One region of the Afifella sp. YEN Y35 genome, then DNA from elsewhere that is predicted to be linked to it. Evidence: predicted binding sites of a transcription regulator. Region 1 holds the regulator's gene; the other holds the start of a gene.
What was found. The regulator HrcA, encoded in region 1, represses chaperone genes, less so after heat shock. The targets are predictions, from matches to a motif close to GTTAGCACTCNCNNNNNGNGAGTGCTAAC.
Positions count from the first base shown of each region.

Region 2: the regulator HrcA is predicted to act here: its motif matches at 6,340-6,368, upstream of groES (co-chaperone GroES).

Region 1 is NZ_CP180203.1:3,119,664-3,134,485, forward strand. Features, by position in the region: gene metK (methionine adenosyltransferase) at 1-473, opposite strand, end outside; gene ACK8CP_RS14870 (transglycosylase domain-containing protein) at 627-2,783, opposite strand; gene hemW (radical SAM family heme chaperone HemW) at 2,870-4,027, opposite strand; gene rdgB (RdgB/HAM1 family non-canonical purine NTP pyrophosphatase) at 4,034-4,684, opposite strand; gene rph (ribonuclease PH) at 4,684-5,397, opposite strand; gene hrcA (heat-inducible transcriptional repressor HrcA) at 5,529-6,590, shown strand; gene grpE (nucleotide exchange factor GrpE) at 6,698-7,372, shown strand; gene pyrE (orotate phosphoribosyltransferase) at 7,562-8,125, shown strand; gene ACK8CP_RS14905 (alpha-ketoglutarate-dependent dioxygenase AlkB family protein) at 8,144-8,755, opposite strand; gene dnaK (molecular chaperone DnaK) at 9,046-10,971, shown strand; gene dnaJ (molecular chaperone DnaJ) at 11,322-12,461, shown strand; gene ACK8CP_RS14920 (class I SAM-dependent methyltransferase) at 12,634-13,137, shown strand; gene ACK8CP_RS14925 (NADPH-dependent FMN reductase) at 13,137-13,715, shown strand; gene ahcY (adenosylhomocysteinase) at 13,970-14,822, shown strand, end outside.
Region 2 is NZ_CP180203.1:2,526,002-2,540,823, reverse strand. Features, by position in the region: gene ACK8CP_RS12110 (DNA-3-methyladenine glycosylase I) at 1-9, shown strand, start outside; gene hisS (histidine--tRNA ligase) at 165-1,784, shown strand; gene ACK8CP_RS12100 (ATP phosphoribosyltransferase regulatory subunit) at 1,858-2,973, shown strand; gene hisG (ATP phosphoribosyltransferase) at 3,015-3,710, shown strand; gene ACK8CP_RS12090 (hypothetical protein) at 3,780-4,154, shown strand; gene groL (chaperonin GroEL) at 4,270-5,916, opposite strand; gene groES (co-chaperone GroES) at 5,970-6,281, opposite strand; gene wrbA (NAD(P)H:quinone oxidoreductase) at 6,589-7,188, shown strand; gene ACK8CP_RS12070 (DUF427 domain-containing protein) at 7,353-7,751, shown strand; gene ACK8CP_RS12065 (SDR family oxidoreductase) at 7,725-8,417, opposite strand; gene ACK8CP_RS12060 (hypothetical protein) at 8,513-9,034, opposite strand; gene ACK8CP_RS12055 (M16 family metallopeptidase) at 9,177-10,448, opposite strand; gene ACK8CP_RS12050 (M16 family metallopeptidase) at 10,490-11,950, opposite strand; gene ACK8CP_RS12045 (TIGR01459 family HAD-type hydrolase) at 12,200-13,090, shown strand; gene ACK8CP_RS12040 (bifunctional riboflavin kinase/FAD synthetase) at 13,102-14,121, shown strand; gene ACK8CP_RS12035 (DUF2066 domain-containing protein) at 14,238-14,822, shown strand, end outside.

The DNA.
Region 1 (14,822 bases):
GCGTGACGCGCTTCCGCCATCAGGTGGAGGATCTTGTGCGCATAAAGGATCGGCGCCGGCATGAGCTCCGGCGTCTCGCGGCAGGCGAAGCCGAACATGATGCCCTGGTCGCCAGCGCCTTCTTCCTTCGCCTCGCCCGCATCGACGCCCTGGGCGATGTCGGGAGATTGTTCATGAAGGAGCACATCGACCTGGCAAGTCTGCCAGTGGAACCCTTCCTGCTGATAGCCGATGTCGCGGATCGCCTCGCGGGCACATTGCTCGACAACAGCCGCATCGACCTCGGGCGAGCCACGCACTTCACCGGCGATCAGGACACGGTTGGTCGTCGCCAGCGTCTCGCAGGCCACGCGAGCTTCGGGAAACTTTGCCAGATGGGCATCGACCACGCAGTCCGAAATACGGTCGCACACCTTGTCGGGATGGCCCTCAGACACCGACTCGCTGGTAAACAGGAAATGTTCTCGGGGCACGCACACGCCTCCTTTGAATATGGGAGAGCTACCCGAAGGCTGATCCGCACGGGCAGGAAGGTCGTTCGGTGGGTCTTGCCCGGGAGGGACGTCGCCGTCAAGGTCGCTTTGCATGCGCAAGGCGGGCCTGTTGTCGCGATGACATAAATCCTTCTAATTGCCGAAGATACGGCCGAAGAATCCGCCAATGCCTCCCTGGCCGCCATTGCCGCGATGCGGCCGTGATGGACCGGTCTGCGTGCGGTCGCCGTCGCGGTTGAGAATCCAGTCGCGATATTGCGCATCGCCCCCGGGTCCCGCGGCCGAAGGCTGTCCCGCCCCAGGGTTTTGCGCGATCGCAGGGCTGTAGAGCCCCTCGCCCGGCAAGGCCTCCACCGCAACGCCGCGATGCGCCGCATTCATGAAATCCGCCCAGATCATCGACGGCAGATTGCCGCCCGAAGCCTTCTTGGTCGGCGAATTGTCATCATTGCCAACCCAGACACCCGCCGTCAGATTGGCCGTGTAACCGACGAACCAGGCATCGCGCCAATCCTGGCTGGTGCCGGTTTTGCCGCCGGCGGGCCAGCCGGGGATCTGGGCCTTGCGCCCGGTCCCGATCTCCAGCGTCGCCTTCATCATCTCGTTCATCATCGCGACGGTGTGCAGATCCACGACACGTCCGAGCCCCGGGCTGGAGCGCTGGAAGAGCGTTTTTCCGTCATCGGTGACGACACGTTCGATCGCGTGCGGGAGGACGGCGAAACCGCCATTGGCGAGCGGCGCATAAGCACCCGTCAGTTCCAACAGGCTCACTTCCGACGTTCCGAGAGCGATCGTGGCATTGGCCTTGAGGTCGGAGCTGATGCCCATCCGGTGGGCCGTCGCGACGACGTTCTGCGGTCCGACTTCGGCCGCAAGCTGCGCGGCGACCGTATTCAGCGAGCGGGCGAGCGCCGTCTTCAGCGTCACCGGCCCTTCGTATTTGTTGGAATAATTGTGCGGCTCCCAATTGCCGATCCGCACCGGCTTGTCGACGCGCACCGTCTCCGGCCTGAGACCCTGTTCGAGCGCTGTCAGGTAGACGAAGGGTTTGAAGGAGGAGCCGGGCTGGCGCTTCGCCTGAACCGCGCGGTTGAACTGACTCTTGTCGTAGGAACGCCCGCCGACCATGGCACGGATCGCCCCGGTTCCGTCGAGCGCCACCAGAGCCCCCTGATGCACGCCGTATTTGTCGCCGTTCGCCTTCAGGCCTTCGACAAGCGCCGACTCCGCCTCGCGCTCCAGCGAGAGATCGATGGTGGTGTAGACCGTGACGTCCTCGTCGATCGCACCGACATAGGAGGGGAGCCGATCCATGACGAAATCGGCAACGTAGTTTTCCGCATGAACGCGATGGCGCGAGGCGATGCGGGGCGGGTTCTCCTTGGCGTGCTTCGCCTGCGCGGCGGTGACGAAGCCTTCGCGCGCCATCGCATCGAGGACGAGGCGGGCCCGCGCCTCGGCCGCGTCGAAATTGCGGTCCGGCTGGTAATGCGACGGTGCCTTGACGAGACCCGCCAGCATCGCGGCTTCCGCCAGGTTGAGATTGCTCGAATCCTTGGCGAAGAAGCGATGGGCCGCCGCATCGACGCCATAGGCGCCCCCGCCGAAATAGACCCGGTTCAGATACATCTCCAGGATTTCGCCCTTGGAGTATTTGTGCTCCAGCCAGAGCGCCAGAAGCATTTCCTGAATCTTTCGCCGGATCGAGCGTTCGGGCGTCAGGAACATGTTCTTGGCAAGCTGCTGGGTGAGCGTCGAGCCGCCCTGCACGACACCGCCGGAGACGAGATTGCGCACGACCGCGCGGGAAAGACCGATCGGATCGACGCCGAAATGCTGGCGGAAGCGATGATCCTCGATCGCGATGACCGCCTCGGGCACATAATCGGGAAGTTCGGCGAGCCTGACCGCCTGGCCGCCGGTGTCACCCCGATTGCCGATGAGGGCGCCATCGACAGCGAGAATGCGCACATTGGGCGGCCGCTCCGGCACCCGCCATTCCGACGTCGGCGGCATCTGGACGCCATACCAGGCAATGATGCCGACGACGGCGATCAAGCCCCACACGGCCAGAACCGACCCCCAGTAGACCGTCCGCCTCAGAAATCCGCCGCCCGATCCGCGCGCCTTTCTTCTGCGGGGCGCGGAGGAACGGCTTTTTGCCGTCTTGGCTTTCGGTTTGCGCTGCGACGTCCCGCCGGCCGGCCGGTCGCGCGCCTCCACGCGGATGCCACCGCTCTCGCGGAGCCGCGGCTCGACGCGCTGCTTTGCCTTCCGCCCCGCCATCAGATGTCCTGCACTGCCATAAGGATCCGGTGTAACGCTAAAAGCGGCAATTTAAGGCCGGGTTAACCACCACCTTAAGGCTCTCATCACGCAGCAAGATCGGCCACGACGGCATCGAGGACGACGAGACCGGCAGGCGTCGCGCGCAGACGGCCGTCCGGCTCCAGCTGCATCATGCCGTGCTCCACGAGGTCGTGGATCCGGCTTTCCTGCAGCGGGCGGCCGGCAAGCGCCTGATAACGCGCAAGATCGATGCCCTCGACGAGACGCAGCCCCATAACGAGGAGCTCGTCCGCCTCCTCCTCCAGGCTCAGAAGGCGATCTTCGATCAGGCCGTTGCCCGCTTCTTCGACCCGGCTGCGCCATGTCTCCGGATGCGCCTCCACCACGGTCGCAAAACGCCCACCCTCGCCGCGCACGCGGCCATGGGCGCCGGGACCGACGCCAACCCATTCGCCATAGCGCCAGTAGGTGAGGTTGTGACGGCTTTCCGCCCCCGGCCGCGCATGGTTGGAGATTTCGTAGGCCGGCAGGCCGGCGGCAATCATCATCTCCTGCGTCAGCTCGTAGAAATCGGCCGAAGCGTCGGGATCGGGCAACGTGAGCTTGCCGGCCTGATGGAGGGCCGCAAACGGCGTGCCCGGCTCGATCGTCAGCTGATAAAGAGACAGATGATCGGCCGCAAAGCCGATGGCCTCGCCGAGCTCGCGCCGCCAATCCTCAAGCGACTGGTTCGAGCGCGCATAAATGAGGTCGAAGGAGAGGCGTGGAAAGATCTCGCGGGCGAGTTCGACAGCTGCGAGCGCCTCGGCGCGGTTGTGCAGCCGGCCGAGCGCCTTCAGCGATGCGTCGTCGAGGGCCTGCACGCCGAGCGAGACCCGGTTCACCCCCTCTTTGCGATAGCCGCGGAAGCGTTCCGCCTCGACACTCGAAGGATTGGCCTCGAGGGTAATTTCAGCATTTTCCGCAACCGTCCAGTTCGCGGCGATCGCCTCGAGAAGCGCTGCGACCGTCGCCGGCTCCATCAAGGACGGTGTGCCGCCACCGAAGAAGATGCTCGTCACCCGCCGCCCGCGCGTGCGTTCGGCAAAAAAGCCGAGCTCGCGACGGAAAGCCGAAACGAAGGCCGCCTGGTCCACCTTCTGGTGCCGCACATGCGAGTTGAAGTCGCAATACGGGCATTTGGCCGCGCAGAAGGGCCAATGCAGATAGATGCCGAATTCCGTCTCCGCGGCCGGGATCATGCAGCATCAGCCTCCGTTGAGACCGAGACAGGCAACGGCGAACGCTTCGAACGCACGCGCCCGATGCGAAAGCGGATTGCGTTCACCGGGCTTCCAGCCGTGTTTTTCTTCCGCACTCATCTCGCCGAAGGTGCGCTCATGGCCCTCCGGCTGAAACATCGGATCGTAACCGAAGCCATGTTCGCCGCGCGGCGGCCACACCAGCGTGCCCTCCACTTTTCCTTCAAAGCTCTCCACCACCCCATCGGGCAAAGCGAGCGCCAGGACGCAGACGAAGGCTCCGCCGCGGGCCTCGGGCATCACCGCCCCCTGCATCTGAAGCTTCTCCTCGATGTTGCGCATCGCCTGGGCAAAGTCCTTGTCCGGCCCTGCCCAGCGGGCGGAATAGATGCCGGGATCGCCGTTCAGCGCATCGACCGTGAGGCCGGAATCATCGGCAAGTGCGGGAAGGCCCGCGGCGTCGCAGGCGGTGCGTGCCTTCAAAATCGCGTTCTCGGCGAAGGTCGAGCCGGTTTCCTCCGGCTCGATCAGACCGAGATCGGCCGCGGAATGAACCGTGAAGCCGAACGGGTCGAGGAGCGCCCGGATCTCGGCCACCTTGCCGGGATTGTGGCTCGCAACGACGAGAGGTCCGGGCTCCAAGGCCAGTTTCAACATCACTCGACCGCCATCTTCTGCAAATCGACGAGACGGCCGATACCTTTGCGCGCCAGGCCCATGAGGGCGATAAGCTCTTCCTCGCTGAAGGGCTTGCCCTCCGCCGTCGCCTGCACTTCGACGAGATTGCCGCTGCCGGTGATGACGAAGTTCGCATCCGTTTCCGCGTCGGAATCTTCCGCATAATCGAGATCGAGCACCGGCTCGCCGCGATAGATGCCGCAAGAGATCGCCGCCACATGGTCGGTGAGGACCGGAGCCTTGACGATGTCGCGGGCGCGCATCCATTCGAGCGCGTCGTGCAGCGCCACCCAGGCACCGGTGATCGCCGCGGTGCGCGTTCCGCCATCGGCCTGGATGACGTCGCAATCGACGGTGATCTGGCGCTCGCCGAGAGCCTTCAGATCGACGACCGCGCGCAATGAGCGGCCGATCAGGCGCTGGATTTCCATGGTGCGGCCGCCCTGCTTGCCCTGGCTCGCCTCGCGGCGCATGCGATCGCCGGTCGAGCGCGGCAGCATACCATATTCGGCCGTCACCCAGCCGCGGCCACCGCCGCGCAGCCACGGCGGCACCTGCTCGGCGACACTTGCCAGACACATCACCTGCGTGTCGCCGAAGCGAACGAGGCACGATCCTTCCGCATATTTCGAAACCCGGCGCTCAAGCGAGACGGCGCGCATCTCCTCGGCGGCCCGTCGCGATGGGCGCATGAAATCCTCCTTCAAGAATGTGGGCCCTGTTACGCATTCCATCCGCCGACGGCAAGGCGAGTGCCTTGCGTGATGCCCTCGACGAAGCAATATGAGGCATCAAAGGTGCCCCCGGCACCGGGGAATGTCCCATGATGAAATCGGAAATGCTGACAGCTTTGGACGACCGTTCGCGGGAGATCTTTCGGCGCATCGTCGAGAGCTACCTGGAACGCGGCGAGCCGGTCGGCTCGCGCAACATCAGCCGCCTTCTGTCGACAGCCTTGTCGCCGGCGTCCGTGCGCAATGTCATGTCGGACCTGGAATCCATGGGTCTCGTCTTTGCGCCGCATACGAGCGCCGGACGCATGCCCACGGAGATGGGCCTCAGGTTCTTCATCGATTCGTTTCTGGAGGTCGGCGGCCTCAGCGACAGCGAGCGGCAGGCGATCGAGAAGCAGGTGCGCACCGGCGATGGCGAAAAGAGCGTCGAATCGCTGCTGACGGAGGCGAGCCAGACCTTGTCGGGCCTGTCGGAAGGCGCCGGCGTGGTCGTTGCCGCCAAACAGGATCTGCGGCTCAAACACATCGAATTCGTGCGCATCGAACAGGATCGGGCGCTCGTCGTTCTCGTCGCCGATGACGGCACGGTGGAAAACCGCGTCGTCACGGTGCCGCGCGGCCTGCCGACCTCGGCCCTGACGGAAGCCTCCAACTATCTCAACGCCCATATCCGCGGGCGCACGCTGGCGGAAGCGCGCGCCGAGCTCGAGCGCAAGCGCGAAGAGCGCCGGCAGGCCATCGACGCCCTGTCGGAGACGATTATTTCGGAGGGGCTGGCGCAATGGTCGGGCCCGGCACAGGAGCCGGCGACCCTCATCGTGCGCGGCCGATCCAAGCTTTTGACGGATCTCAGGGCGATCGAGGACCTGGAGCGCATCCGGATCCTCTTCGACGACCTTGAGACCAAGACGGACATCATCCAGCTCCTCAACCTGACGGAAGAAGGCGAAGGAGTGCGCATTTTCATCGGCTCGGAGAACAAATTGTTTTCGCTCTCCGGCTCATCCCTCGTCGTGGCGCCTTTCCGAGACAGCGGAGAACGCGTCGTGGGGGTGCTCGGCGTGATCGGCCCGACCCGACTGAACTATGCTCGCGTCATTCCCGTGGTCGATTACACGGCGCAGCTGATGACGCAGCTCATTCGCCGCTGAGAATGCGTGATTAGACATAGGTTGCGGGCCTGCGGGTTGATTTTCCCCGTGTGAGCCCTGATATGCCGCTCGACTTGAGATCACCTACGAGAGATCGAAGCTTCGCGATGGATACCGAAAAGCGTAACACCGAAACCAACGAAGCGCCGAGACAGGACAACGAGCCGCCGCTTGGCGCTGGCGCCGAATTTGCTATGGACGCCGCAGAGGCAGACGCCGCCGCGCAGGCCGCCGAGGACGCCGCCGCACAGGAGAGTGTGGAAGAGCTGATCGCCCGGCTGGAGGCGGAGAAATCCGACCTCACGGACCGGCTTTTGCGGGCTGCCGCCGAGGCGGAGAATCTTCGCCGGCGCGCCGCCCGCGACGTGCAGGACGCGCGTCGCTATGCCATGACCAAATTCGCGACCGACATGCTGCAGGTCGGCGACAATCTGCGCCGTGCGCTGGGTGCCGTCGACGAAAAGGCCTGGGGCACGGAAGATCCGGAGCTGAAGGCGCTGCTCGAAGGCGTGCAGATGACGGCGCGCGAGCTCGACCGCATTCTGGAGCGCCATGAGGTCGTGATGATCCCGGCGATGGGCGAACGGTTCGATCCGCATCGCCATCAGGCGATGTTCGAGGTCCCGGACCCGAGCGTGCCGGCCGGCACCATCGTGCAGGTCGCCCAGGACGGCTACATGATCGGCGACCGGGTTCTGCGTGCGGCCCTCGTCGGCGTCGCCAAAGGCGGACCGACCCCAGACAAGGCCGCCAATCAGGCGCCGAAGCCCGAGGCGCAGTAAGCGCCATTCCCACCGGATTTGACCAATGCGCCTCCTCGCAAGAGGGGGCGTTTTTCTTTGTGCAGCGTCAGGTGGCGCGACCCACGCTCGGCAGTGTTGCCGGCCGAAAGGCCTGCACAAATCCTTGCCCGGCACGCTGAAGGCTTGACCCGCCGCCGGCTTTCCTGCCTTTCGGGAGGCGGAGGCGACATGGACGATCAAGCAGCACTTTTTTCCATCATCAAGGAACGTTCCTTCCGCCAGGGCGGCGAGTTCACGCTCGTCTCGGGGCGCAAGAGCACGATCTACTTCAACCTGAAACCGACGATGCTCGATCCGGAAGGCGCACGCCTCATCGGTGCGGCCGTCGCGGCGAAAGCGCACGAATTGAAGCTCGTCTATGTCGGCGGGCTCGCCATGGGTGCCGTGCCGCTCGTCTCGGCGACGGCGGCGATGAGCGCGGTTGCCGGCACGCCGGTGAAGGCGATCTTCGTGCGCAAGGAAGCGAAGGGCCATGGCACACAGAGCCAGATCGAAGGGCTCGCGGAAGGCGAGAGCCTCACAGGTCAGTCCCTTCTCGTCGTCGAAGACGTCACCACCACCGGTGGATCGGCCATACAGGCGATTTCGATCCTGCGCGAGGCCGGCGCCCAGGTGGAGCACGTGTTGACGCTCGTCGATCGGCAGGAAGGTGCGGAAGACACCTTCCGTCAGGCCGGCATCACGCTCCACGCTCTCTTCCGCAAGAGCGATTTCGGCAAGGATCTGGCATAGGCGCCTACGAGGGCGAACCTATTCGCCCTTCGTCACCCGCCGCAGCGTCAGATTGATCCGCCCGCCTTTCGGCAAAAGCGTCGAGGTGCCGGCGATGATCCGGTCGACACCGTGGAAGGCGAGACGCGCCTCCCCGCCCAGAACCAGCGCGTCACCGGATTTCAGGCGCAGCGAACGGGTCGGATCCTTGCGGCTGTGTCCGCCAATGCGGAACACGGCCTCGTCACCGAGCGACAGCGACACGACGGGTGCTGCGAGATCCTCTTCGTCGCGGTCCTGGTGCAGCCCCATGCGCGTTCCCGACGCATAGAAATTGACGAGGCAGGCTTCCGGCGGCCTCGAATAGCCGCCGAGTTCCGCCCAGGCATCCAGAAGAGCCTGTGGGATCGCGGGCCATGGCCGACCCGTCTCGGGATGCGTCGGCTGGTAGCGATAGCCAGCGCGGTCGGACACCCAGCCGAGCGTCCCGCAATTCGTCATGCGCACCGAGAAGGGCTTGCCGGAACGCGGCATGACGGGCGTGTAGAAGGGTGCCTCTTTCAGGAGCGCACGCAGATCTTCGACGAGCTGCTCCTGCGCGCCCCGGTCGAGGAAGCCTGGCGCCAATTTGAAACCCTCAAGAGCTGTCATGCCGAATCTTTCAATCCAGACCTTCTGCGTTTTCAAACGCTTGCCAGCAAGCACGAGACGCTGCGACAGCGGTCTCATCAATATCTCGGTCGGCCGCACGGCTTGTGCAACCTCAGGGCCCTTCTTACTTGCGGCTCCGAAACCCCCTTCTTATATGACCGTCAACGCGCGGCGGAGAGCCAGCGCGAAAGGTTTTCGAACGTCAGACCATGGGGGCTGGTGAAGGCGTTTTGCCTCGTGCGGATGCCAGAAGGGGTCCGGCCGGCCTGCCGACAAAGGAGTGATTGAACATGGCGAAAGTCATCGGCATTGACCTCGGCACGACGAATTCGTGCATCGCCGTCATGGACGGCAAGAATCCTAAAGTCATTGAGAATTCCGAGGGCGCGCGCACCACGCCGTCCATGGTGGCTTTCACCGAGGACGACGAGCGCCTCGTCGGCCAGCCGGCAAAGCGCCAGGCCGTCACCAACCCGCAGCGCACCGTCTTCGCCGTCAAGCGCCTGATCGGCCGGCGCTTCGACGATCCGACCGTTGCCAAGGATCAGAAGCTCGTTCCCTACAAGATCGTGCGCGCCGACAATGGCGATGCATGGGTCGAAGCGAACAGCGAGAAATATTCGCCGTCGCAGATCTCGGCCATGATCCTGCAGAAGATGCGCGAAACGGCGGAAAGCTATCTCGGCGAGAAGGTCGAGAAGGCCGTCATCACCGTTCCGGCCTACTTCAACGACGCGCAGCGCCAGGCGACCAAGGACGCCGGCAAGATTGCGGGTCTGGAAGTTCTGCGCATCATCAACGAGCCGACGGCGGCCGCCCTCGCCTACGGCCTCGACAAGAACGACGGCAAGACCATCGCCGTCTATGACCTCGGCGGCGGCACCTTCGATATCTCGGTGCTGGAAATCGGCGACGGCGTGTTCGAAGTGAAGTCGACGAACGGCGACACCTTCCTCGGCGGCGAGGATTTCGACATGCGCCTCGTCGATTATCTCGCCGACGAGTTCAAGAAAGAGCAGGGCATCGACCTCAGGAACGACCCGCTCGCACTGCAGCGCCTCAAGGAAGCCGCGGAGAAGGCGAAGATCGAGCTTTCTTCTTCGCAGCAGACCGAGGTGAACCTGCCCTACATCACCGCCGATTCGTCGGGCCCGAAGCATCTCACCATGAAACTCTCGCGCGCCAAGTTCGAGAGCCTGGTGGATGACCTCGTGCAGCGCACGGTCGACCCGGTGAAGGCGGCGCTCAAGGATGCCGGCATCGCGGCCGGCGACATCGATGAGGTGGTTCTCGTCGGTGGCATGACGCGCATGCCGAAAGTCCAGGAAGTGGTGAAGAACCTCTTCGGCAAGGAGCCGCACAAGGGCGTCAATCCGGACGAGGTCGTCGCCATGGGTGCGGCCATTCAGGCCGGCGTGCTGCAGGGCGAGGTGAAGGACGTTCTGCTTCTCGACGTGACGCCTCTGTCGCTCGGCATCGAGACGCTCGGCGGCGTGTTCACGCGCCTCATCGACCGCAACACGACGATCCCGACCAAGAAGAGCCAGGTCTTCTCCACGGCCGAAGACAACCAGAACGCCGTGACGATCCGCGTCTTCCAGGGCGAGCGCGAGATGGCTGCCGACAACAAGATCCTCGGCCAGTTCAATCTCGAGGGCATTCCGCCCGCACCGCGCGGCATGCCGCAGATCGAAGTGACCTTCGACATCGACGCCAACGGCATCGTCAATGTCTCGGCGCACGACAAGGGCACCGGCAAAGAGCAGAAAATCACCATCCAGGCCTCGGGCGGTCTTTCCGACGAGGACATCGACAAGATGGTGAAGGAAGCCGAAGCCAATGCCGACGCCGACAAGAAGCGGCGTGAGGTGGTGGAAGCCAAGAACCAGGCCGAAGCCCTCATCCACGGCACCGAGAAGTCGCTGTCTGAGCATGGCGACAAGGTCGACGGCGAAACCAAGCAGGCGATCGAAACCGCGCTTGCCGAGTTGAGGGAAGCCGCCAAGGGCGACGACAAGGCCGACATCGAGGCGAAGTCGCAGGCCCTGGCGATGGCCTCCATGAAACTCGGCGAGGCCGTCTACAAGGCGCAGGAAGAATCCGGTGCCGAAGGCGGTGCGGAAGCCGCCGGCGAGGCCAGCGGCAACAAGGACGAGGATGTGGTCGACGCGGATTTCGAGGAAATCCAGGACGACGACCAGAAAAAGTCCGCGTAACGCCAATGATCGAGAGCCCGAGGCATCGCCTCGGGCTCGTCATTTCCGCCCGGTCCATGGCCATTGCTGCAATCCTCGCCGCGACTTTTCCCTTCCGCTGCACCTCTTGTGCGGATGAAGGGGACAATCGCGCGGGAACGCGGCATCGAGAGCGTCTTAGCTTTCCGTCGGCTTGCCGGGCTGCACGATTTGCAGTGGTAAATAAAGGCAATCGGCGCAACCTGCGCCCGTCTCGCATTGCAGCCGTCCGGCGCGCCCGCTACACGCAGGGAAAGCGCAGCCGCGGCAAACTCGCTTTGCGGCCGGTGGGGGTTGTGCCTTTCGCATCAATCAAGAGGAGCGCCTGAGCCGTGGCCAAGCGCGACTATTACGAAGTTCTGGGCGTGGGCCGAGAGGCCGACGAGAAGGCTCTCAAATCAGCCTTTCGCAAAATGGCCATGCAATACCATCCGGATCGCAATCCGGGTGATGAAGAGGCCGAGCACCGCTTCAAAGAAATCGGCGAAGCCTACGAGGTGCTGCGCGACCCGCAAAAGCGCGCCGCCTACGACCGCTTCGGCCATCAGGCCTTCGAGAATGGGGGCTTCGGGCGCGGTGGCGGCGCCGGTGCCGGGGCTGCGGGCTTCGGCTCCTTCTCCGACATTTTCGACGATATTTTCGGGGAGTTCATGGCCGGCGGGCGCCGCTCCGGCGGACGCGAGCGCGGGTCGGATCTCCGATACAATCTCGAAGTCACGCTCGAAGAGGCGTTCAACGGCAAGACGGTGGAGATCGAAGTTCCGACCTCCGTCACCTGTGACATCTGCTCGGGTTCCGGCGCGAAGCCCGGCTCTTCGCCGACCACCTGCCCGACCTGCCGCGGCGCCGGACGCATCCGCGCCACGCAGGGTTTCTTCCAGATTCAGCAGACCTGCCCGACCTGCCATGGCCGCGGCACCGTCATTTCCGACCCGTGCAGCAAATGCTCGGGCTCCGGGCGGCTTTCGGAACGGCGGACTCTGTCCGTCAACATTCCAGCCGGCATCGAAGACGGCACCCGCATCCGCCTGGCCGGCGAGGGCGAGGCGGGCCTCAGAGGCGGACCGGCCGGCGACCTCTATATTTTCCTGTCGATCAAGCCGCATGAATTCTTCCAGCGCGACGGAGCCGACATTTTCTGCCGCGTGCCGGTCTCCTTCACCACGGCGGCGCTCGGCGGTCAGTTCGAAGTGCCGACGGTCGAAGGCGGGCGCACGCGCGTCCGGGTGCCGGAGGGAACCCAGACCGGCAAGCAGTTCCGCCTCAAAGGCAAGGGCATGCCGATCCTGCGCTCGCGCAATTTCGGCGACATGTATGTGCAGATCGTCGTCGAAACGCCACAGAACCTGTCGCGGCGGCAACGCGAAATCCTCGAGGAATTCGAAAAGGCGCAGTCGGAGGACAACAATCCCGAATCTACGGGTTTCTTCGCCCGGGTGAAGGATTTTCTGGAATCCCTCGGCGACACATAAGTTTCATGGAAATGCCTGAAACGGGGGAAGCGGCGCATTACTTTATGAGTGCCGTGACAAGAGCATGAAAGGTCGAAAAATGGTCCAAACGGGGACGCCTTTAGCGGAACGGATCGAAGACGAATTCCGCTTCTTCAAGACTTGGGCCCAACGCCCTTTAAAAATGGGGGCGGTGTCGCCGTCCAGTCGCGCCTTCGCCCGCATGATGATCAAGCACGGCCGGCCCGATCCGGAAGGCTGGACATTGGAACTCGGGCCCGGCACCGGCGTCATCACCGAGGAGCTCATCCGCTCCGGCATTCCGCAGGAACGCCTCGTCTGCGTGGAGTTCGAGCAGCATTTCTATGACCTGCTGAAGAAGCGCTTTCCGAGGGTCAATCTCATCCGCGGCGACGCTTTCGACCTTCAGAACACGCTCGGCGAGTTCGCCGACACCAAGTTTTCCGCCGTCCTGTCCGGCGTGCCCGTGCTCCTCATTCCCGAGGAGAAGCGGCGCCGGTTCATCGAAGACTGCCTGTCGCGCGTGCGCCCTGGCGGAAATCTGACCCAGCTTTCTTATTCCTTCACATCGCCGCAGAAGTCCGTTCCCGGCTCCTTCACGGTGGAGAAGTCGCCGTGGGTGGCCTTCAACCTGCCTCCCGGGCGGGTCTGGATCTTCGAAAAAGAGGCTGCCTGATGGCCATTCGGGTGCTGGTGCTGCCGGGCTCGCTGAGCTCCGGTTCGCTCAACACCCGGCTTGCCGCCGTCGCCACCAAGACGCTCGCCCTTAGGGGTGCGGAGGTGACGCGGGTGTCGCTCGGCGATTACCCTTTGCCGTTCTACGAGGGCGATGTGGACTTGCGGGGCGGTGTCCCGGAGAAAGCCCGCGCCCTCGCCCGGCAATTCCGGGCTCACGATGCCGTCCTGATCGTAAGCCCGGAAGACAATGCCGGCATCCCGGCCGTCTTGAAAAATGCCATCGATTGGATGGGGCGGGAGGACGTGAGGCCCTTCCGCGACCGCGTCTTCGCACTCGCATCGGCGTCGGGCGACCCGTTCGGCGGTCTTTGCGGGCTCCTCGCTCTGCGGCAGGTGCTCGAGGCGAGCGCACTTGGCGCTCTCGTGATCCCCGAGCATTTTCTTTTGCCGGAGGCCGAAAACGCCTTCGACGAGCGTGAGGAGCTGAAGGACCGCGCGGCATCGCGACGCCTCGACGGTGTGCTTCAGGCATTGATGCAGCGTGCGGCTGCGCTCAAGCTCGCGCGTGAAAGCTGAACTGGGCTTCGCCCGATGCAACGCTCGCCGCGTTTCACCGGACCGGCGCGCACATTGAAACCGCGCGACAAAAGCCCCGGACTTCCTGCCGTTTTCGTATCGGTACCGGCTCCGCCAGCTTTTACGAGACAGCTCCGCGCAGGTTCCCTATCGTCAACTGGCGCTCGACAGAGGCCGCGGCCGCGACTTGCTGGCCTCTGCCCACCATGGTAACCGCGCGCCAAGCAACTGATCTTCCACAAGCCGAGAACCGCATGTCCCAGAACGAAGATTTCATCGTCAAAGATCTTTCGCTGGCCGATTGGGGCCGCAAGGAAATCGAAATCGCCGAGACCGAAATGCCGGGCCTCATGGCGCTGCGGGAGGAGTTCGGCGAATCGAAGCCCCTCAAGGGCGCGCGCATCGCCGGCTCGCTGCATATGACGATCCAGACGGCCGTCCTCATCGAGACGCTGGTCGCTCTCGGCGCGGAAGTGCGCTGGGCCTCGTGCAACATCTATTCGACCCAGGACCATGCGGCCGCCGCCATCGCCGCTGCCGGCATCCCGGTCTATGCGATCAAGGGCGAGACGCTTCCCGAATACTGGGATTACGCCGACCGCATCTTCGAGTGGCCGAACGGCGAAACCGCCAACATGATCCTCGACGACGGCGGCGACGCGACGCTTCTCATCCTCCTCGGCGCGCGCGCCAAGAACGACCCGTCCCTCATCTCCGACCCTCAGAACGAAGAGGAAGAGGCGCTCTATGCGGTGATCAAGCGCCGGCTGGAGAAGGACCCCGAGTGGTTCGTGAAGGTGCGGAGCGCCATCCGCGGCGTCTCGGAAGAGACCACGACGGGCGTCATGCGCCTCTACGACCTGCAGCGGAAGGGCCTTCTTCCGTTCCCGGCCTTCAACGTCAACGACAGCGTCACGAAGTCGAAATTCGACAACAAATACGGCTGCCGCGAATCGCTCGTCGACGGCATCCGTCGCGCCACCGACGTGATGATGGCCGGCAAGGTCGCTCTCGTCTGCGGTTACGGCGATGTCGGCAAGGGCTCGGCGCAGTCGCTCAGGGGCGCCGGCGCCCGGGTGAAGGTCACGGAAGTCGACCCGATCTGCG
Region 2 (14,822 bases), 590 kb from region 1:
GGGGCGTAGGACATCCAAGTGAAAGGGGCGCCGTCTTCCCATTTAGCCGAAAAGCCTAGGCGCCCCGTGTCGAGCCGACGCTGCCCGCCCGGTTGCCGCTCCATCCTGCTTCGGCTAGGAGAAGCCCGGCTCTGATGCCGAAAACCCAAGCGAAACGATCTGAAATGGCCTCCAAGGACAAGAAGAACAGGCTCCCCGCGCGCCTGCCGCGCGGCTTTGTCGACCGCGAGGCCGGCGATATCCGCGCGACCGAAGAGATGCTCGCCGCGATCAAGCGCGTCTATGAGCGTTACGGCTTCGAGCCGGTCGAGACACCCTTCTTTGAATACACCGAAGCGCTCGGCAAATTCCTGCCCGACCAGGACCGCCCGAACGAAGGTGTCTTCTCGCTGCAGGATGACGACGAGGCCTGGCTGTCGCTGCGCTACGACCTGACGGCGCCCTTGGCGCGCTACGTGGCGGAGAATTACGAGCGGCTTCCCAAGCCCTATCGCAGCTATCGCGCCGGCTGGGTGTTCCGCAACGAAAAGCCGGGGCCGGGCCGGTTCCGGCAGTTCATGCAGTTCGACGCCGATACGGTCGGCGCGCCCTCCGTCGCGGCGGATGCGGAAATCTGCATGATGGCCGCCGATGTGATGGAGGCGCTCGGCGTTGCGCGCGGCGACTACGTGATCAAGGTCAACAACCGCAAGGTTCTCGACGGCGTCATGGAGGCGATCGGCCTCGGCGGCGAGGAGAATGCCGGAAGGCGCCTGACCGTGTTGCGGGCGATCGACAAGCTCGACCGTCTCGGCCTCGATGGCGTGCGCGAGCTGCTCGGCGAAGGCCGCGAGGACGAGAGCGGCGATTTTACGAAAGGCGCGGGGCTTTCGGCTTCCCAAATCGAACGGCTTGAGAAACTCTACGCGCCTCAGCAGGAGCGCTCGAATGGCTTCTTCATGTCGATGCCCGTCGATGAAGTGCTAGATTCTGATCTTCAGATCCATTCAGAAAGCCCTTTGCCTCTCGTTGTTGGAAATCCCCGTTTTATCAAAGAGTACATTAAGCTCTTTTCTGACAGCGATCTCGCCCGCGAGGGCTTTGAAGAGCTTTTGCAGCTGAGCGAGCTGGTTCGGTCGGCAGGATACGGAACACAGAAGATACGGCTTGATGTATCAATCGTCCGAGGCCTGGAATATTACACCGGGCCGGTCTTCGAGGCGCAGCTCACCTTCGAGGTGCCGAACGAAAAGGGCGAAAAGGTCGTCTTCGGCTCCGTCGGCGGTGGCGGGCGCTATGACGGACTCGTCGGCCGCTTCCGCGGCGAGGACGTGCCCTCGACCGGCTTTTCGATCGGCGTGTCGCGCCTTGCCGCGGCCCTGAAAAATCTCGGCAAGCTCGGCTCCGAGGACGAGACCGGACCGGTCGTCGTCACGGTCATGGATAAGTCGCGTCTCGCCGATTATCAGGCGATCACCGCGGAGCTTCGCGCCGGCCTCAACGCCGACCTCGGCCCTGCCGAGCGCCCGGTTCCGGTCGAGATGTATCTCGGCGGCTCCGGCATGAAGGCGCAGCTCAAATACGCCGATCGCCGCAACGCGCCCTGCGCCATCATCGCCGGTTCCGACGAATTCGACAGCGGTCGCCTGCAGGTGAAGGACCTTCTGGAAGGCAAGCGTCAGGCCGCCGCGATCGCAAGCCATGACGAATACAAGGAAGAGCGGCCGGGCCAGTTCGACGTGGTGCGCACCAACCTCGTCGAAGAGGTGAAGGCGCTCCTGAAGCGGCAGTGCGGCGAGGCCTGAGATGCGGGTGACGCCGGCAGGGAAAGGCGCGGGGAGTGTCAGCCGATGAGCCTTTCCTTATGAGTGTCTCCCTATGAGCTTGCGGCCGCTTTTCGAAGGGGCGGGCGGGCGCCTGCTCGACCTGCCGGTGCTGCATGCCGCCGATCCGTTTCTGGAGACGGCGGGCGAGGACATTCGCCGGCGCATGTTCGTGACGGAAGGGCCGAGCGGCGAGCGCCTCGCGCTGCGTCCGGATTTTACGATCCCCGTCTGCCTGCATCATCTGCGCTCCGGCGTTGAGGCGGGGCGATACTTCTATGAAGGCGTCGTCTTCCGCCGCCACGACCGCGGTTCGGCGGAACGCGCCGAGACCGGGTTCGAGGTGATCGGCGAGGCGGAGCGCGCCAATGTCGATGCCGAGCTCCTGGCGCTTGCCGTCGAAGGGGTCAGGCGCACGGGCCTTGCCGGGATGCGCCTCAGGATTGGCGATATCGGCCTCTTCACGGCACTTCTCGCCGCCCTCGAATTGCCGCAGGCCTGGCGCCAGCGTTTCCGCCGCGCCTTCGGGGCCGACCGTCGCATCGAAGGGCTGATTGCGCGTTTCGAAGAGACAGCTTCGGCGAGTGCGCCTTCAAGGCTCGAACCGGATCTGGAGAAGGCTGTCGGCGATCAGGACCAGGAGGCATTGACGACGCTTCTTGCCGAGCGCTTCGAAGCGCAGGGCTATCAGGCCTATGCGAGCCGGGCGCCGGAAGAGATCGCCGCGCGCTTTCTGGAACAGCGCGCCCTCTACGAGACCGAGATCCCGCCAGAAAAAGTGGCGGTCCTGAAGGCGTTCTTGGCGATCGAGGCCACGCCGCAGGACTTGCCCGGGCGTCTCGCCGAATTCGGTCGGCGTTTCGGCATCGATCTTAAAGAGCCGGGCGCACGTCTCGAACGGCGCATGCAAAAGCTCGAGCGCCGCAGCTCGGGCCTCGAAGTCGTCTTCGAAGCAGGCTTCGGCCGCTCGCTCGATTATTACACCGGCCTCGTCTTCGAGATCCGCGATGCCGCGACGGGACGCACGGCCGCCGGCGGCGGGCGCTACGACCGGCTTCTGGAAATGCTCGGCGCCGACCGGCCGATCCCGGCCGCCGGATTCACCATCGATCTCGGCGAGGCGAGAACCTTCGCTGGCGCGCTCGGCAGTGGGCTCGGAGGTGTGTCGTGAGCGAGACCATCACTCTGGCGATCCCCTCCAAGGGCCGGCTGATGGAGGAGACGGAGCGGCGTCTGGCGGCGGCCGGCTATAAGGTCGCGCGCATCGGCGGGGCACGGCGTTACCGTGGCGAGGTCGAAGGCTGCCCGGAAATCGAGATCGCCTTTTTGTCCGCATCCGAGATTTCGCGCGAGCTCGGCCTCGGCCGGGTCCATGTCGGCGTCACCGGGCTCGATCTCATTCAGGAGACGGTGCCGGCCTGGCAGGAGAAGATCGGCCGCATCCTGCCGCTCGGCTTCGGCCATGCCGATGTCGTCATCGCTGTGCCGGAATTGTGGATCGACGTCGCCACGATGGAAGATCTCGACGATGTGGCGGCGGGCTTTCTGCAGCGCCACGGAAGGCGCCTGCGCATCGCCACCAAATACTGGAACCTGACGCAGCGCTTCCTGGAAAGCCACGGCATTGCGCTCTACCGGATCGTGGAAAGTCTCGGCGCCACCGAAGGCGCGCCCGCCGGCGGCATGGCGGATGTCATCGTCGACATCACCTCGACCGGATCGACCTTGAAGGCGAACCACCTGAAGATCTTGGACGACGGCGTCATCCTGCGCTCGGAGGCGTGCCTCGTCATGTCGCGCCGCGCTCCCTGGTCGGATACGACGCGCCGTGTGGCCGAGAAACTGGTCGATGCCGTTGCGCAAGAGCTTGACCGCAATCCTGCCGCCGAGGCCGCCGGAAGCCGGTAACCCTTTGGGAACGCATCTTCTTTAGGGTTCGTCCGGTTTCACTCTCGAAGACCGGGCGGGCCCGCGATCATGGCTGCCAAGGCCGAAGACGCCGACGACCGGCGCACACGCGCCGTCGCGCTGCAAGGCAAGGTGATGGGCGCGATCGCCATCGCCTGTTCCCTCGGTCTGATATTCGGCCTCTACGTCCTGTTCAAATCCGACGCCGTGGAAACGTTTCGCAAGATCGATGCGGCGACTGCGAGCTTTCCAGGGGCGTTCGAGAGGCCCCGGCCGAATGGCGACCTGCCCGTCTCCGCGCCTCGCGCAGTCGTCGCCGGGCCTCTCCGCTCGGGTGATGCGGAGGAGCGGCGGATCGCGCCAGAGGTCGCGCCGCGCGAGCGGATGCCGGAGCCGGCGGGCGATCCGCTGGCCTCGGAGGTGAGCCTGCGGCCAGGGCTTTGAGCCAAGGCTTTTGGCGGCCGGGCGTCCGCGGCAAGGCGCGAAACGAACGCTTCATGGCAGGCAAAAAGAAAGGGCGGCCGAAGCCGCCCTTTCCGAAAAGCGAGGGTCGTGGACCTTAGAAGTCCATGCCGCCCATGCCGCCCATACCGCCGCCCGGCATGGCCGGAGCAGCGCCTTCCTTCTTCGGAAGCTCGGCGATCATGGCCTCGGTGGTGACCAGAAGGCCGCCGATCGACGCCGCGTCCTGGAGAGCGGTGCGAACGACCTTGGTCGGGTCGATGATGCCGGCCTGGACGAGGTTCTTGTACTCTTCCATCTGGGCATCGAAGCCCCAATCGGCCTCACCCTTGTCGAGAATGCGGCCAACGACCACGGAAGCATCGACACCGGCGTTCGAGGCGATCTGGCGGATCGGAGCCTCAAGCGCCTTGAGGATGATCTTGATGCCGGCCTGGACGTCCGGATTGTCGGAGCTGAGGCCGGTGACGGCCTGCTTGGCGTGCAGGAGAGCGACGCCGCCGCCCGGAACGATGCCTTCTTCAACCGCCGCACGGGTGGCGTTGAGGGCGTCGTCGACGCGGTCCTTCTTCTCCTTCACCTCGGTCTCGGTCGCACCGCCGACGCGGATGACCGCAACACCGCCGGCGAGCTTCGCCAGGCGTTCCTGCAGCTTCTCACGGTCGTAATCGGAGGTGGTCTCCTCGACCTGCGCCTTGATCTGGGAAACGCGAGCTTCGATGTCGGCCTTGTCGCCAGCACCGTCGACGATCGTGGTCTCTTCCTTCGTGATCGTCACCTTCTTGGCGGTGCCGAGCTCGTTGAGGGTGATGTTCTCGAGCTTGATGCCGAGATCTTCAGAGATGACCGTGCCGCCCGTGAGCGTCGCGATGTCCTGCAGCATGGCCTTGCGGCGATCGCCGAAGCCAGGCGCCTTGACGGCCGCGACCTTGAGGCCGCCGCGCAGCTTGTTGACGACGAGCGTGGCAAGAGCCTCGCCTTCGACGTCTTCAGCGATGATCAGGAGCGGACGGGAAGACTGAACCACGGCCTCGAGGACCGGCAGCATTGCCTGCAGGTTCGAGAGCTTCTTCTCGTGCAGGAGGATGTACGGATCCTCAAGCTCGGTGACCATCTTCTCGGGGTTGGTGATGAAGTACGGCGAGAGATAGCCGCGGTCGAACTGCATGCCTTCGACGACTTCGAGCTCGGTCTCGAGGCTCTTCGCCTCTTCGACCGTAATGACGCCCTCGTTGCCGACCTTCTGCATCGCCTCGGCGATCATCTGGCCGACTTCCTTGTCGCCATTGGCCGAGATCGTGCCGACCTGAGCGACTTCCGCAGACGTGTCGATCGTCTTGGAACGGCTCTCGAGATCCTTGATGACCGCGGCGACGGCCATGTCGATGCCGCGCTTCAGGTCCATCGGGTTCATGCCGGCGGCAACCGACTTGGCGCCTTCCTTGACGATGGACTGGGCGAGAACGGTCGCGGTCGTGGTGCCGTCACCGGCGATGTCGTTCGTCTTCGAAGCGACTTCGCGCACCATCTGCGCGCCCATGTTCTCGAACTTGTCATCAAGCTCGATTTCCTTGGCGACGGTAACGCCGTCCTTGGTGATGCGCGGAGCGCCGAACGACTTCTCGATCACCACATTGCGGCCCTTCGGGCCGAGCGTTACGCGCACGGCGTTGGCGAGAATATCGACGCCACGCAGCATTTTCTCACGCGCATCGGCGGAGAATTTCACGTCCTTGGCTGCCATATTGCGAACCTCTGTTTGTTGAATTGCGGGAAATTAGAAAGCGCGATCGGCGATTAGGCCGCCTGCGCCACACTCTCGCTGTCGATGACGCCCATAATGTCGGACTCCTTCATGATGAGGAGATCTTCGCCATCGATTTTGACTTCCGTGCCGGACCACTTACCGAACAGGATCCGGTCGCCGACCTTCACGTCGAGGGCCTGCACCTGGCCGTTATCGTCACGCGCGCCAGGGCCGACGGCGATGACTTCGCCTTCCTGCGGCTTTTCCTTGGCGGTGTCCGGAATGATGATGCCACCCTTGGTCTTTTCTTCAGACTCAAGCCGGCGGACCACAACACGGTCATGCAGAGGGCGGAACTTCATGTTTCTTCCTCGCGTCCTTTATGCGGGCGCGCTGCGCCCAATGAGGGGATTTGCTGGTGTTAGCACTCTCTAGGTGTGAGTGCTAAGCGAGCGGGAGATAGGTGCTGGCCTCGGGCTTGTCAACTGGCGAGAACGCATCGAAGTGCGAAAGCCTTTTGCCTCAAATCCGGCGCACATCCGGTGCGGATGCGAGGCCAGATATCGTTCGACGCAGAGGCGCTATGCGGGCCAGAAATCGTGTCTGGCGAAAGGAGCGTCGCCCCCTAGTTAGGGGCCTACCGTGCAATTGCCAAACGGAGATTGAGATATGGCGAAGATTCTCGTGCTTTATTATTCGAGCTGGGGCCACGTGATGCAGATGGCCGAGGCGGTTGCCGAGGGCGCCACGAGCGCCGGCGCCAACGTGACCGTCAAGCGTGTGCCGGAGCTCGTGCCGCAGGAGATCGCGGAAAAGTCCGGTTATCTTCTGGATCAGCCGTATCCGATCGCCGAACCCGGCGAGCTTGCCGACTACGATGCGGTCATCGTCGGCACGCCGACCCGTTTTGGCGTCATGTGCTCGCAGATGAAAAATTTCTGGGACCAGACCGGAGGGCTGTGGGCCTCGGGCGCGCTCGTCGGCAAGGTCGGCGCCGTCTTCACCTCCACGGGCACCCAGCATGGCGGCCAGGAGACGACCATCACCTCCACGCAGGTGATGCTGCTGCATCAGGGCTTCGTCATCGTCGGCCTGCCTTATTCGTTCCAGGGCCTGACGAAAATGGACGAGATCACCGGCGGTTCGCCCTATGGCGCCTCGACCTTGTCCGATGCGGACGGCTCGCGCCAGCCGAGCGCCAACGAGCTCGACGGCGCCCGCTTCCAGGGCCGTCACGTGGCTGAGATCGCAGCCAAGCTTTTCGCCTGACGCACGGGCCCGCCTGTGCGGGCCGGATCTTCGTGCCCAAGATGTCTGGCAGGCGGTGACGCGTCACCGCCTGCCAAGTTTTTATGCAAGCGCCAAAATTCGCTAAGATTCTACTTGAATTTGCATGGTTGAACGGATTACGAGCCCGGCTCGGGGGAATGCCGATGCCGCACAAAGAGCATCCGATCAGCTTCAGCGTCTATTCTGGCCTCGTGAGGGTTCGCCTCGGTGATCTCCTGCTCGCGCGCTCGTCTCGTGCAGTCGTCGTGTCCGAGAGAGACCGCGCGGACGTCATCTATATTCCGCGCCACAACGTCCGCATGGCGCATATGCAGCGTTCGGACAAACTCACGACTTGCCCGCATAAGGGCGCCGCGAGCTATTATTCGCTCATGACGGACAAAACGTTCGTGTCGGATATCGCCTGGTCTTACGAGAATCCCTATCCCGCCATCTCGCGCATTGCGCATTATCTCGCTTTCGATCCCACGAAAGTCGACATCGAGCTGAGTGAATCCCCGGCGGGAGAGGCGGATTCAGAAGCTCTCAAGCCAGGGCCGTAGCTCCACCTCGAAGCTCCAGGCGGAGCGCTCCTGATCGAGAACGCCGAGATAGGAGCGGGCGATCGCATCCGGATCGAGCAGCGCTTGCGGCTTGTCGTCGGCTTCGCTGCGCCCCGGCGTGCGGATGGCACCGTCGATGATGAAATGCGCCACATGAATGTTCTGCGGCTGCAATTCGCGGGCGATCGACTGCGCAAGGCCTCGGAGGGCGAATTTGCCCATGGCGAAGGGCGCCGATCGGGCAAAACCTTTGACGCTCGCCGACGCGCCGGTGAAGAAAATGGCGCCGCCGCCGGCCTCGATCATCCGCTTCGCCGCCTGCTGCGCGACGAGGAAACCGCCGTAGGCCGTGACTTTCAGGGACGTTTCCACGTCGTGAGGTTTGAGTTCGACGAGCGGTCCCTTGCTGCGATAGCTCGGATTGAAGAGCACGAAATCGGGTGCCGCGAGATCCCGCTCCACTGCCTCAAAGAGGTCGGCCACCTGGTCTTCTTCGGCGACGTCGCAGCGATAGGCGCGCCCGCCGAGTTCGCTTGCGAGCGCCTGGTTGGCTTCCATCGTGCGCGAAGCGAGGGCGATCCTGGTGCCGCGTTCGGCAAGACGGCGCGCGACCGCCGCCGACAATCCCGGCCCTGCACCGACGATGAGCGCTGTTTTCGGTGTCATTGCGGGGTCTCCTGGTCGGTTTCGATGATTTCGAGCGGGATCGAGAACCCCGCCGTCTTGGCGTTCTTCGTGTCGTGAAACGTGAACTCGGCCCGTTAGTTGCCGGCCTGCAGCGCAGGGACGGGGCAGGACAGAACGACGTTGAACTCCCGCTTCGGCGCCGTCACGGTCGTCTTGACCGAAAACACCTTCGAGCCTTCGGCGATCACCTGTCCCGTCAGATTGCTGATCGTGAGATCGACATCCATCGCCACGAGATACGCGCCGTCCTGCGGCACGTAGCTGAAGGCGACGGGTTCGGCATAGACGCGCATCGTCTCGCCGGGGCGGTAGCGATCGTCGGGACGGGGAACATAATCGCCGAAACCTTCGGCAGAGCTCACCGCAAGCGCCTTGCGGAAGGCGAGCGGGCCCTCGCGCCAGACGATGTCTGACGCCTCTCCGAGCAGATCGAGCGCCGCGATGGTCTCGCCCTTTTCAAGCGCTGCGGTGGCTTTCTCGCCGAGAGTGGTGAGGCGCGGATCCTGCGCCAGCGCCGCATTCTGGGCCGCTCCCACAAAGACGGCTGCGGCCAGCAGCATCAAGCCCGCACTGTGACGGAGCTCTCTCCAAGACATGACGCCCCCCCTTTCTCTGCGAGGCTGAGATTCGCAGAGGGGCTCTGGCGGGGCAAGGGAGGGGAGTGGCGCGGGTGAAAGGCGGAGGAGGAGAGGGCCGGGGCGAAGCCAGATCGCCCCGGCGGAGGTTACGAAAGGAGTATCAGCTCGCGGCCGGCCCGACGGTGATCACCGAAGGAGGCTCGCCATAAACCCGCTTGGCGGCCCGCTGCACGTCCTCGCGCGCCACGGCATTGATGAGCTCGTTGCGCTTGTCGACGTAATCGATGCCGAGATGGTCGAGCTGGATGGCGAGAAGCTGCTTGGCGATCTTGCCGGAGGAATCAAAGCGCAGGGCGTAATTGCCGGCGAGGTAGGACTTCGCATCGGCGAGCTCCTCGTCCGTCGGCCCGTTCTCCGCCATGTCTTTGACTTCCTTCACCATCAAATCGACGGCCTCCTGGGCGGCATCGGCACGCGTCGCGGCAGCTCCCACCCAGACGCCCGCATGATCGAAGGGCACGAGGCTCGTGCCGACCGAATAGGCCAGTCCGCGCTCCTCGCGGATTTCGCGATAAAACCTGGAGGAAAAGGTCCCGCCGCCGAGGATGTGGTCGGCGATATAGGCCGGGATGAAATCCGGATCGTCGCGCTTGATGCCGGGTCCGCCGAGGCGGATGGAGGTCTGCGGCACGGGAAGATCGACATGCGCCGTCTTGCCTGCGGCCGCGGTGACGTCGGCGATCGGCTTGAGGTCGGCTTTCTCCGGCAGATCGCCGAAGACTTCGTCGAGCCGACCTTTCAGCGTTTCCGCATCGATCGCGCCCACGACGGCGACGACGAGGTTGTCGCGCGCGAGGTTCCGCTCGGCAAAGCCTTTGAGGTCGGCGGCCGTCAGCTCTTCCACGCTTTCCTCTGTCCCCTCGCCGTTGCGCGCATAGGGATGGTCGCCGAACAGGGTCTTCGCCCAGGCGCGACGGGCGAGCTCATTCGGATCGGTCTCATCGCTTCTGAGTTTCGACAGGATCTGCGCCTTGATGCGGGCGACCGGCTCGTCGTCGAAGCGCGGCTCTGTCAAAGCGAGTTTCGTCAGATTGAAAGCATCGTCGGCATTGGCGGCGAGCGTTTTCAAGGAGCCGTAAAAGGCGTCGCGGCCGGTGTCGAAGGAGAGCTTGATATTGAGATTGTCGAGGCGCGTCTGGAACGCCTTGGAATCGAGGTCGCCGGCGCCTTCGTCGAGAAGCCCGGAGGCGAGATTGGCGAGACCGGATTTGTTCTCCGGATCCTGCACCGAGCCGCCGCGGAAGGCGAACTGCATGTTCACGATCGGCACCGTGTCGTCTTCGACGAGCCAGGCGGTGATCCCCTTGGGCGAGGTCACTTCCTGGATTTCGATCGCGCGGGCGCGGCTCGGCATGGCAACGGCAAGGCTCATTATGGCTCCGAAGGATAAGGCAAGCGAGAGGGTGCGCAGCATCAGTTCTGCTCCATCGCTGCGGCCGGATCGGCGGTCTCCGGCGCGGGTGAGGCGGCGGGCGTGTTGCCGGGAGCCTCAGACATGTCGGCCTGATGGTCGACCTTGGGCTTGAGATAGCCGGTCGCGGCTTTCTCGGGATCGAGATAGCGCTGCGCCACCTCCTGCACGTCCTTTGCCGTCACTTTCTGGATGCGCGCCGGCCAGGTCTGAACGTCTTCCAGCGTGCGACCGACCGCGAGCGCCGAGCCGATGATGCGGGCGAGCGATTGCTGGCTGTCCTGCGAATAGACGGCATCGGCGACGACGGAGTTCTTGGCCCGTGTCAGCTCCTCATCGCTCACGCCCTCTTCGGCGAGCTTGCGGATGGAGGCTTCCATATCGGCCTGCAGCGTCTCCAGATCGACACCGTCGCGCGGGATGCCGACGACGATCAGGCGGGAATCGTCGACCGCTGTCGGGCTGTAATAGGCCCCGGCATAGGTCGCGGGTCCGTTGTCGCGCACGAGCTCGTCATAAAAACGGCTCGTCGCGCCGGTGCCGAGAATGTCGGCGAGAACCGAAAGCGCTTCCGCCTCGCCGGGCTTGGCGGTGACGGCCGAAGGAACGGCATAAAACTGCATCAGATTGGGCTCGCGCACCTTCTCGTCGCGCACAGTGATGGTGCGCGCACCGGGCGAGGGCGGCTCGGCCGGCCGCGCGGGCCGCGCGCTGTCGGGCTTCGATTCAATCTGACCGTAGGTTTCCTCGGCGAGCTCCTTCACCTCGTCCGGCGTGACGTCGCCGGCGACGACCAGGATCGCATTCGAGGGCGTGTAGAACTCATGGTAGAAATCGAGCGCCGTCTTGGCGTTGAGCGCCTTGATCTCGTTCTCCCAGCCGATCGTCGGCCGACCATAGGGATGATTGAGATAGAAGATCCGGTTGAGCGCCTCGTTCATGAGAGAGCCAGGATCGTTGTCGACCCGCATGCGCCGCTCTTCCAGGATGACGTCGCGTTCCGGTGCGACGACCTCGTCGGTGAGGACGAGATTGCTCATCCGGTCCGCTTCGAGAGCCATCACGTCTTTGAGGTGGTCTTTCGAGACGCGCTGGTAATAGGCGGTGTAATCGTTGCTGGTGAAGGCGTTCTCCTCACCGCCGATCTTCGACACATAGGTGGAGAACTCGCCGTCCGGGTGCTTCTTCGTGCCCTTGAACATCAGGTGTTCGAGGAAATGCGCATTGCCCGACTGACCGGGCCGCTCATCGGCGGAACCGACGCGGTACCAGACCATATGCGTGACGACAGGGGCGCGCTTGTCGGGAATGACCACCACGTCCATGCCGTTCTTGAGCGTGAAATGTTCGGCATTGGGGGCGATGCGTGCGACTTGTGGGGTGCTCTGCACCTCGTCGGGTGTCGCATCTTCTGCATAAGCAGGCGCCCGATCGAGGGCTGGAGAAAGGATAAGGCTGACCATGAACGCTCCGACTAGGGTCGGCACTTTGAACGGGAAATGCTTCAAGGTGAAGTCTCCGATTTGGAGTCTCTCGCAACCGGCTGCGGTTTAGGTGCTGGACATAGCCGCACATATAGGGCGGCAGAGATGATGCCCAATGAACATCTCTTCATGTTGGCCACATGTTGGCGGACCGGCCAATTGACGTTCTGCGCGCAAGCCTTTACCCGCGGCTCGTGCCGGTTTTCCGGTCCCAGCATAAATGAGCTCATGCAAGCGGAAGAGATATCAGGTCTGGCTGAGATCGCCGCCGATTACGAGGCGATCTTGTGCGACGTCTGGGGCGTCATCCATAACGGTGTCGCCGCGCATCCCGGCGCCGTGGAGGCGCTGTGCCGTTTCCGCGAGAAGGGCGGACGCGTGGCGCTCATCACCAATGCGCCGCGCCCGAACGGTCCGGTTCGCGAGCAGCTTCTGGCGCTCGGCTGCCCCGATGAGGCCTATGACGCGATCGTCACCTCCGGCGACGTGACCCGCCAGGCGATCTCCGGTTACGCCAAGAAGGGCGGCATCTGCCATATCGGTCCTGACCGGGATTTGTCGCTCTATGACGGGCTCGACGTGACCTTGGTGGGTCCCGACGAGGCGGTCGCCATAAGCTGCACGGGCCTGTCGGAAGACGACGTCGAAACGCCCGACGATTATCGCCCGCTCCTGGAAAGACTCGCCGGGCGTGGCATTCCGATGGTCTGCGCCAATCCCGACGTCGTCGTCGAACGCGGCGGCACCCTCGTCTGGTGCGCCGGTGCGCTCGCCGAGCTTTACGAAGAACTCGGCTGCGAGGTGATCCTCGTCGGCAAGCCCTTTGCGCCGATGTACGATGCGGCCTTGGCGACCCTCGGCCATCCGTCCCGCGAAAAGGTTCTGGCGATCGGCGACGCCTTCAACACCGATATCCGCGGGGCCAACCAGGCGGGCATCGACTGCCTGATGGTGACGGCCGGTATTCATGCCCATGAATTCGGCCATCCCGAAAAGCCGGATCTCGACAAGGTGCGCAGCCGCCTCATCGAGGAAGAGCGCCATGTCGTGGCGTTCCTGCCGCGCCTCGTCTGGTCCGCCGGCGGTGCAGGCGCGACTTCGTCCGATCCTCTCCGCTGATCTCTCGTCCGATGCCGTCTTCGCCCGTTTCCATTGCGACCTTCGATTGCCTGCCAGACGAATGGCGAAATGCCGTCGTCGCAATCGGCAATTTCGATGGCATGCATCGCGGTCACCAGGCCGTGCTCGCAGCGGCCCAGGCGGAAGCGGAGCATCTCGGCGCGCCCTGCATCCTTCTTACCTTCGAGCCGCATCCGCGCTCCTTCTTCGCGCCCGACAAGCCGCTCTTCCGTCTGACCGAGCCGGTGATGCGGGCAAGTGTCGCCTCCGCCCTCGGCCTTAACGGTGTCGTCGTCGCGCATTTCGATGCGGCCTTCGCCGAAACCTCGGCAGAAGATTTCGTGCGCCGCTTCCTCATCGAGAAGCTTCAGCTGCGCCATGCCGTCACCGGCTACGACTTTCATTTCGGCCATCGCCGCCAGGGCACGCCGGAATTCCTCCAGCGTCAGGGTGTGCTTTCCTCTTTCGGCGTGACCGTCGTCGACAAGCACGGCGATGAAGAGGGGGCGGTCTCATCGAGCCGGATCCGCGCCGCTCTCGAGGAAGGTCGGGTCGAGGAGGCGCGTCAGCTTCTGGGCTGGACCTGGTCGGTGGCGGCGAAAGTCGTCCACGGCGACCGCCGTGGCCGAGATCTGGGCTTTCCGACCGCCAATATGGTCCTGCCGACCTCCTGCGAACTGCGTCAGGGCATCTACGCGGTCCGCTACACCCGGCCGGACGGCCGGGTGCACGATGGCGTCGCGAGTTTCGGCCGCCGCCCGACCTTCGACGACGGCGCCCCGAAGCTCGAGACGTTCCTGTTCGATTTCGAAGGCGATCTCTATGGCGAGATGGGCCTCGTCTCGCTCGTCGATTGGATCCGCGCCGAGGAGCGCTTCGATTCCATCGAGGCTCTGGTCGAGCAGATGAACGAGGACGCGGCGACCGCGCGCAGGATTCTGGCAAGCCACCCCCTCGCGGACTTCGATCGCCGCATTGCCGCCGACTGGCCGCGCATCGAGGGGGAGGCCGAAGCGCTCGGCCTCGCCTGACACTTATTCCCTGAGCCCGTCTTCCCTCAGCAAATCTTCGACGCGTCATAATCCTCGCAATCGGCTGGGCGGACCTTATGGTGAACCGCTCAGATGCCTGCCGTTGCGGAGGTTTGATGATGCGTTTCTGGCGTTTTGTCCTCGTGACCGCGTCGCTCCTTCTGGCTCCGCTGGCCGCCGGCGCCGGTCCTGCGGACGCCGGCCCCTCGAGAGAGCCGGATCTCTATGAGGCGCAAACGATCGTCACCGGCGAGCGCGAGGAGACGCGGCTTCCGGCGTTCGAGGAGTGCCTTCTGAAGGTTCTCGTCAAAGTCTCCGGCGCGCCCATCGCGCGCAGCGATCCCGGCATTCCGAAACTCATCGCCACAGCGCCCTCCTTCGTCCGTGCTTATCGCTATCACGACCGCATGGAAGGAATCCCGCATCACGACGAGCAGGGCTCGCGCGACCGCCCCTATGATCTCACAGTCAGCTTCGATGCGGCAAAGATCGACGCCGCGCTCGACGGCCTTGGCTATGAAGCGTGGCTCGACCGGCCGACGCTTGCGGTTCTGGTCGCGGTTCTCACCGAAGGCCGCCGGTATCTTCTGACGCGCGACGGCAAGCGAGGCATCGATCAGAAGGACGCGCTGGAGGCTGCGGCACGCCAATACGGGCTTGTGATCCTCCTGCCGGCGCAATCGATCCTGGAGGAGAGGGAC